Regions from separate parts of the Peribacillus sp. YIM B13481 genome, predicted to be linked through region 1. Evidence: predicted binding sites of a transcription regulator. Region 1 holds the regulator's gene; the other holds the start of a gene.
What was found. The regulator Rex, encoded in region 1, represses fermentation and respiration genes when NADH is low (regulators of the CRP and FNR family bind a similar motif). The targets are predictions, from matches to a motif close to TTGTGAAATATTTCACAA.
Positions count from the first base shown of each region.

Region 2: ACFX4X_RS14740 (helical membrane plugin domain-containing protein) is a predicted target of Rex. The motif match lies at 2,852-2,869, and genes of this name have one in related genera.

Region 1 is NZ_JBHZPE010000054.1:18,167-22,594, reverse strand. It holds gene ACFX4X_RS21645 (ABC-F family ATP-binding cassette domain-containing protein) at 1-716, opposite strand, end outside; gene moaC (cyclic pyranopterin monophosphate synthase MoaC) at 848-1,354, shown strand; gene ACFX4X_RS21635 (redox-sensing transcriptional repressor Rex) at 1,385-2,047, shown strand; gene ACFX4X_RS21630 (YdiK family protein) at 2,077-2,289, opposite strand; gene ACFX4X_RS21625 (CPBP family intramembrane glutamic endopeptidase) at 2,286-3,011, opposite strand; gene groES (co-chaperone GroES) at 3,348-3,632, shown strand; gene groL (chaperonin GroEL) at 3,692-4,428, shown strand, end outside.
Region 2 is NZ_JBHZPE010000024.1:41,401-45,828, reverse strand. It holds partial or broken gene ACFX4X_RS14760 (CotH kinase family protein) at 1-130, opposite strand, end outside; gene ACFX4X_RS14755 (hypothetical protein) at 388-519, opposite strand; gene ACFX4X_RS14750 (hypothetical protein) at 654-866, shown strand; gene ACFX4X_RS14745 (NAD(P)/FAD-dependent oxidoreductase) at 1,150-2,331, opposite strand; gene ACFX4X_RS14740 (helical membrane plugin domain-containing protein) at 2,371-2,802, opposite strand; gene ACFX4X_RS14735 (hypothetical protein) at 3,137-3,307, shown strand; gene ACFX4X_RS14730 (hydantoinase/oxoprolinase family protein) at 3,796-4,428, shown strand, end outside.

The DNA of each region.
Region 1 (4,428 bases):
TTCCGGGAAATTTCATATACCTGGTTTACAACTTTATCAAGAAAATAGCGGTCATGGGAAACAATAAGAACAGCTCCTTGGTAGCCTTGTAAATATTGTTCAAGCCAAGAAAGGGTTTCGATATCCAAATGGTTCGTTGGCTCATCCAGAATCAATATATCCGGTTTCCTTAAAAGCAGCTTCCCTAAAGCAAGTCTTGTTTTTTGCCCACCGCTTAAAGTGGAAATTGGGGTAGAATAGTCAAAATCAGCAAACTGAAGTCCATGCAATACTGAACGAATATCCGCTTCATATTGATAACCGCCCTTCTCTTTGAAAGCTACCATCAAAGTGTCATATTCATTTAATACTTTTTGGTAAATTGCTTCATTTTCAAAGATGTCAGGTCTGGCCATATCAGCCTCAAGGCGACGCAGTTCTTTTTCTTGTTCTAAAAGGTCATTGAATACAGTCAGCATTTCATCCCAAATGGTCAGTTCTGATTCCAGTCCCGTGTCCTGTGCCATATATCCGATGGTGACACCTTTTGGTTTGATTATTTCACCGCCATCATGGGAAAGCTGCCCGGCTATGATTTTTAGCAGAGTAGATTTTCCAGCGCCATTTCGGCCGACAAGTGCAATTCTATCCTTATTTTGAACTTCGAGCTTCATATTTGATAAAATAAGTTCAGCTCCATAATATTTCGATAGTTGATTGATTTGTAATAAAATCATAGATTTCACCTCAATTGATTATTGTTAGTGTAACGTATTATAGTTATTATCGGCAACAGCTTGGTTCCAAGCAAAAACAAGCTATTACATAAAGTGGAATAATAGTGTATGATTTAGGAGGGGTTACTTAAATGGGAGACTTAACGCATTTTAATGAACAAGGCCGGGCTAAGATGGTTGATGTGACTGCTAAGCCTGAAACATCCCGGACGGCAATAGCTCAATCGAGCATTTTATTGAACGATGAAATATATGAGTTGGTCACGAACCAGAAAATGAAAAAAGGTGATGTATTGGCCGTTGCACAGGTTGCAGGAATCATGGCCAGCAAAAATACATCCAATATAATTCCAATGTGCCACCCTATTGCTCTGCAAGGGGTCAATATAGCCTTTGAATGGGAAAAAGAAGATGAAGGATATAGGCTTAGGATTGAAACGGAAGCTAAGACAAAAGGGAGTACAGGTGTGGAAATGGAAGCGTTAACAGCTGCATCCGTGACTGCCTTGACTATTTATGACATGTGTAAGGCCCTTGATAAGGGAATGGTAATCGGGCCTACATTCTTAGTGGAGAAAACAGGCGGAGTGTCTAGTAACGATTATAAAAGACAAGTAATTCAAACAGATAGAGATTAAGTTGAAAAGCATGTGTGAAGGCGGGGAAGAATGATGAACCATGACCCAAAGATACCGCAGGCAACAGCCAAAAGGTTGCCATTGTATTATCGATTTTTAAAGAACTTACATTCCTCAGGCAAACAAAGAGTTTCCTCGGCAGAGCTAAGCGAAGCTGTAAAGGTGGATTCTGCGACTATTCGCCGTGATTTTTCCTACTTTGGAGCGCTTGGAAAAAAAGGCTACGGCTACAATGTCAATTATTTATTATCCTTCTTTAGAAAAACACTAGATCAAGATGAACTGACAAAAGTCGCTTTAATCGGAGTGGGGAATTTAGGGACTGCTTTTTTAAATTACAATTTCATTAAAAATAATAATACGAAGATTGAAATGGCATTTGAAGTTTCTGAAGATAAGGTCGGCAAGCAAATAGCTGATGTGCCAATCTATCATATGGATCAAATCGATACACTATTGCAGGAAAATAATATTACTGCGGCTATTTTGACAGTGCCTGCTCAGGTAGCACAGACGATAACCGATCGTCTAGTCAAAGCTGATATAAAAGGAATATTGAATTTCACACCTGCACGGCTGACGGTACCCCCATCCATAAGGGTTCACCACATTGACCTGGCCGTGGAGCTTCAGTCACTCATCTACTTTCTGAAACATTATCCTGTAGTGGAAGAAGCTGCATTGGAGGAATGAAAAAAACGCTGCATCTTCGCAGCGTTTTTTTATTTTTTCTTATTTTTTTGGGCGGCTTTAATCTTAAAGTGAAGCATGATCATGCGTAATCCCGATCCAAAGTCTAAAGTCGCAATTAGTACAAGTATGTAGGCAAAGATTCCCCATCCGGAAGAACTGACGGTTTGAATCGCGATAGCGGTAAAAAGAGCTCCTAAGCCTGCATAGATGATACCCATGAATAATGGTGATTGACGTTTCATAATAAACCTCCGATGAAGGCCTGTGCAGTATCTAGCATCTTCTCAATATCATCCCGATTTACAACTTGAAAGATGATAACAAGCGTATTCATCGCAATATGTGCGCTCATGGAAACGAGGATGCGGCCCGTTTTCGCATAAAGAAAAGCAAAGGTAAAACCCATTGCCGAATATAAAAGAAGATGTTCCAATTCACCATGCGCCAAGCCAAAAATAACTGAACTGAGTAAAGCAGAAATAAAGAAGTTAAAGCGTTTATGAAGTGATCCGAAAATGATTTTCCGAAAAATGATTTCTTCCAATATAGGTCCAATAACTGAAGTGACGAAAATGACTATGGGAACTTGGTAAATGAGTGAAATGAGCTGCTGTGTATTTTCAGATTCAGGCTCCACCCCAAGCATCTGTTCAATGTATCCAGCAATGCTTTGCGCAAAAAGAGCGAGGAACACTCCGGCAACTGCCCATAATATGGACGTGGGAATGGAAGCTGGAGTGCTTCTGTCCATTTTTTCCTTCATATCTTTTCTCATTAAAAACAGGATCAAGGATAGAGCAACGAAAAAGCTGAATACGATCCAGTATGCTGCAGACCTCACCTGGAGTTCATCAGCAGTCATTCCAGTTGAAGACCCGATCAGCATGAAAAGAGGTACCCCAACAATACTGGATAATTGCATGGAAATGTAGGTGATGACGACGAACCAATATTCTTTTTTCAAAAATGAAAACTCCTTTTATTTAGTCACCCATTCCGCTTAGAACGTTCCTGATATGGGGACAATCTATAAACGCATACTCCAAAATGGTATCAAATAATGAGACAGAACACCACTTAAAGATACCCCTAACAAAACATTTTAGCACCTTTGTTAAAAGAATCATTATGCTAAAGTAGTATACCCGAAATTTATCAGAAATTAATAAAAAATTTTCGATAAGATACTTGCAAAAAAGGCTCGGTTTATTTAATATTATAAATGTGTTAGCACTCGATGGTGAAGAGTGCTAATAATCATGAAACAAATTATCAAGAGAATATGAGGAGGTTGTTTCACTTGTTAAAACCATTAGGTGATCGCGTTATTATTGAACTAGTTCAATCTGAAGAAAAGACTGCAAGCGGTATTGTTCTTCCTGATACTGCAAAAGAAAAGCCACAAGAAGGTAAGGTAGTAGCTGTTGGTACTGGCCGTGTCCTTGAAAATGGCGAACGTGTTGCTTTAGAGGTTGCCCAAGGCGATCTAATTATCTTCTCAAAATATGCAGGTACTGAAGTTAAATACGAAGATACTGAATACTTAATTTTACGTGAAAGCGACATTCTAGCTGTTATCGGCTAATTATACATCATACTTAACTGAACGAAAATTTTCTTAAAATTTTAGGGAGGTACTTATAAATGGCTAAAGAAATTAAATTTAGTGAAGAAGCTCGCCGCTCCATGCTTCGTGGTGTGGACGCACTTGCAGATGCAGTTAAAGTAACGCTTGGACCAAAAGGTCGTAACGTGGTTCTTGAGAAAAAATTCGGTTCACCGCTTATCACAAATGACGGTGTGACGATCGCTAAAGAAATTGAATTGGAAGATGCATTCGAAAACATGGGTGCGAAATTGGTTGCTGAAGTAGCGAGCAAAACAAACGACGTAGCTGGTGACGGTACAACTACTGCAACGGTTCTAGCGCAAGCGATGATTCGTGAAGGTCTTAAAAACGTAACAGCTGGTGCAAACCCAATGGGTATCCGTAAAGGAATCGAAAAAGCGGTTAATACTGCAATTGCAGAATTAAAAGCTATTTCTCAACCTGTTGAAAACAAAGAATCGATTGCACAAGTTGCTGCTATCTCTTCAGCTGATGAAGAAGTGGGCCAACTGATTGCTGAAGCTATGGAACGTGTTGGTAACGACGGCGTCATCACAATCGAAGAGTCTAAAGGTTTCACAACTGAATTGGACGTTGTAGAAGGTATGCAGTTCGACCGTGGATATGCTTCTCCTTATATGGTTACAGATTCAGATAAAATGGAAGCTGTCTTAGAGAATCCATACATCTTGATCACAGATAAAAAAGTAACGAATATCCAAGAAATCCTTCCTGTACTTGAGCAAGTTGTTCAACAAGGGAAACCACTATT
Region 2 (4,428 bases), on a different contig from region 1:
CGATAACATAAGTGTCGTTTTCCACTTTCAAATTGGCGGGAATAGGGTCATCGCTCCAAATATCCGCACGTAAATCTTCTAGATCTTTTTCTTCTATCATTAAGAAATAAGATGGAATATGATAAGACATACACTCACCTTCCTTCCTTGTATAAGATGTTTTATGGACAGTCTTGACCTTAATGAAGCCGTAATATCATAAAATACTTCCACTTGATCAATCAGGGATTAATCAAGCTGAAGCATTTTATATTTAACTATCTATCTTCTTCTTTTTTTGCCACGTTCAGAGGACGAGCTTGAGCTTGAACTTTATGAAGTAGATGTTGTTGTTGTTGTAGATGTGATACCAGTAGTTATGATACCAGTAGCTGTGTTGCCAGTAGATTATTTTCCAGTAGATTTATTGCCAGTGGACTTGTTACCAGTGGACTTGTTGCCAGTAGAAGTGCCACCAGTAGAAGTGCTACCGGTAGATGAACTGCCAGATGAAGCTGCTTTTCCTTTTTTCCCTTTCATACAGACGCCTCCTTAATAAGGTTAATTTTATGATATGCGAAATGGTACATACTTGAGCGTTAGTTAACGACAAACGGGCTAATAAAAATTATGGAGAGGATTTAGGAGAGTTGCCTAATCAGGAGAATTATAGAATGGATAAGCAACGAAATGGAGTACCGTCCATTGTTAACATCTTTCGTCAATCAGTAGTTGTGTTGCCAGTAGTTGTGCTGCCAGTAGACTTGCTTCCAGTGGACTTGCTGCCAGTAGAAGTGCTACCGGTAGATGAACTGCCAGATGAAGCTGCTTTTCCTTTTTTCCCTTTCGGCATACAGACCCCTCCTTTAATAAGGTTAATTTTATAATATGCGCAATGGTACATACTTGAGCGTTAGTTAACGATAAACGGGCTAATAAAAATTAACGGAGAGGATTTAGGAGAGTTGCCTAATCCCAGGAGATTTATAGATGGATAAGCAACAAAATGGAGTACCGTCCATTGTTAACATCTTTCGTCAATCATTGCATCATGATCAGGCAGTATAATACATTCATGAAAAAAATGCCCTTTAATCCCGATGACCGGGAAGAAAGGGCATTTACCGCGGACATACAATGAACTGGATGTCACGTCACGGCTATAATAAATTAATAAGCGAGGCTGAATAGGGCTTTGATGTGTGATAGATAGCGAATATTACTTGCTTCTTTCATCAATGTAGCCGGCAGACCTTTAAGGGAAGTGTTATTGGCCCCAACGGTTGCCACTGCATCCTTACGGCCAAGGCTCGCAAGTGTACCTGAGTTGACAGGTGAAAATTCTTCAAGTTTCTTGCCTTCAAAGGCTGCATATAGGTTGTATCCAACAAGCTCACCCATTTGCCAAGCATTTTGTGCAGTAGGAGCGTATGGACGGCCGCCTTCTGGAGGGAAAGCAACGGCACTGTCTCCGACAACGAATACGTCATTATGGGATTTGGATTGCAAATATTCATTAACGGTTGCTTTGCCGCGATCCACTTCAAGACCTGATTCGCCTACGATAGGAAGTGCTGCGACTCCGCCTGTCCAAACAAGCGTATTGGCTTCGATCGTTTGTCCATCTTTCAATTCGATTTGATTTCCTTTAACACCCGTTACAGGCAGACCTGTCAAGAATTCAACGCCGCGTGCTTCCAAGCTGGACATGGCACGTTCAATTAAGTGGTCAGGCAGGACAGGAAGGATTTTTGGACCAGCTTCCACAAGCTTGATTTTCAAGTCCTTGAAGTCCACTCCGAACTTTTTGGCGATTTTAGGGAAATGATCCACGATTTCACCGATTAACTCGACGCCAGTCAATCCGCCGCCGCCGATTACGATTGTAGCGTCCGCTTCGTTATTCGTTTGTGCATATTCACGGATGCGATCTTCGATATGTTTGTAAATTTTGTTAGCATCATTTACGGATTTCAAGACCATGCTGTTTTCCTCAAGTCCCGGAATGCCGAAGAATCCTGTTTGGCTTCCCAAAGCAACAACTAGGGCATCATAAGATAAAGTGGAACCATTCGCAAGTTTCACTTCTTTTTTATCGACTGAGAAAGACTCCACTTTTGAAATGGTAAGGTCGATATCTTTTCCTTTGAAAAGTTTTTCCAAAGGAATCGAAACGGCTTGTTCAGAAATGGATCCGCCTGCAAGACGGTGCAATTCGGTGATGATTTGGTGCGTTGGAAATTGATTCACCACTGTAACCTGCACTTCATCCTTATTGTAATATTCACGTACGGATAAGGCTGATAGTAATCCCGCATAACCCGCACCTAAGATGACGATTTGTTTTGACATAGTTAATCCCCCGTCCTTACTGATTGAAAGTTTATCAAATTATTTTTGGTTTTTACGTTCTGAAGAGACTTCAAGAAAAGCTTGGGCGAAACGGAAAAGTTTTTGTGCTTGCGGATCTTTCATCATCCTTAACAGTCCAAAAAGACCGATCACATCATTATTCACTTCAGCACGATCCTTAGCTTCGATGGCATTAGCCGCTAGCCCTTTCACTGAATGGACTACAGGAGTCGCGATCTCCGAAATGGCACTGACCGTATCACTTTTCAAAACATCATCAGTCGCAACAGATTGAGCGAAATCATAAGACTTTGTTAAAATATTCACTAATTCAGTCAGTTTTGGTAACTGCTCAACTAAAGTGTTCAAGGATTCCTGAACCTCGGGCTTTAATAATTGGTCCAGTACATCTAATTGTTTTTGGCGGGCATTAATTTGTTCAGTCTGTGATTGGGTAATCGTTTCTGACATATCCAATTCTCCTTTGCAATAAGCATTTTGTTGATGTAAATAGAAAAACTTGTAAAAAATTACACAAAGTATGACACAAAAAATACTTTTAAAAATGTAGTGAAAGCTATCCTATAGTATATCCCTTTAGCTTCATGAAAACAGCTGATTTTTTAAAAATATTCAAAAAATGCGCTTTTCCTGTTATATGATAGAACAATTTTAATGAATGGTCTATGTTTGATCTGAAAGCTTTTACTAAAACGGTTATTTTATCCTAGAGCAAGGTGTCTATCATTATCATCATACATATTTCAATCTTTATACGCCATCCTAAATGATGGAGGTGAAAAATGTGGCGGATTCAGAATCAAAATTTTTAGAAGAGAATAATGATAAGAGGCAAAATAAACTGGTTGGCAGTATGGACTATACTAAAGAACAACTATTGGAAGGCATGAATGGAATTTCTGAAGTTTACCTCAAAAACAGTGAGGAGGGCACATTGGAAACACCTGATAAATAACATGCTGTAAGCATAGCGAAATTGTTATGCTTACTTAATTTTCCTCCTTTTTGGTAAAAAGTCCTCTATAGATCCTTAAAAATAGTTATTTAAATATTCTAAAAACTAACTTGACTTTATTGTGAATTCACGTAAGATAAATACATAGCCGTATAAGGGTAGTTTAAGAAAATTTCCTACTCTGCCATGCATCGCCTGATTTGAAAGATGAATCTATAAATAACTGTCGAATCTAATAGACTTCGCCATCCAGCGGAGCTAAACCTAGATCAAAACCAGTTATATCAATTATTTTTTATTGATATGACTGGTTTTTTTTATTTCATCATTCATCTTATTTCGTTTTTGGCAAAGAATCCGACGGCTGGCTGACCTTCATTCACACATCGTTCTTTTCAGCGGTATCATTAAGGCACTTAAGGATTAGCGGAAAGTAATGTTCACAAAGGTATAAGCAGTTTAAATCTTGTAGCAGGGGTGGGAATTATATGATAGGTACGAAGCAAACTAGGCTCGCAATTGATGTAGGCGGAACATTTACGGATGTTTTTGTTTTTGATGAAAGCACGAAGGAAATTTCAATAACCAAAACATCGTCTACTCCATTAAATCCTGAGATTGGTATATTAGATGGAATCGCAAAAGCGGAAATAGATTGTGAAAATATTAAAGTGTTTTCCCATGGTACGACAGTTGGTACCAATGCCTTGATTGAAAGAAAATTGCCAAAGACAGCATTGATCACCTCTAAAGGGTTCCGAGATGTTTCAGAAATTCGCCGTGGAACCAAACTCGAGTTATGGGATACATATGATGATGTAGCCAAACCGTATATTCAAAGAAGAGACCGTTTTGAAGTGGAAGAACGCATCGATTTTGCAGGGAATGTCCTGAAGGAAATCAATGAAGAGGAAGTACGGTCACTGGCAAGGAAATTAAAAAGACGCGGTACCGAATCCATTGCGGTTTGCTTCATGAACTCGTATGTAAACGGAAGCAATGAGGCGAAAGTGAAACGTATCATCCAGGAGGAACTCCCGGATGTCTATATATGCATTTCAAGTGAAGTCCTTCCTGAAATTTTTGAGCATGAGCGCATGAGTACGACGATCGTCAATGCG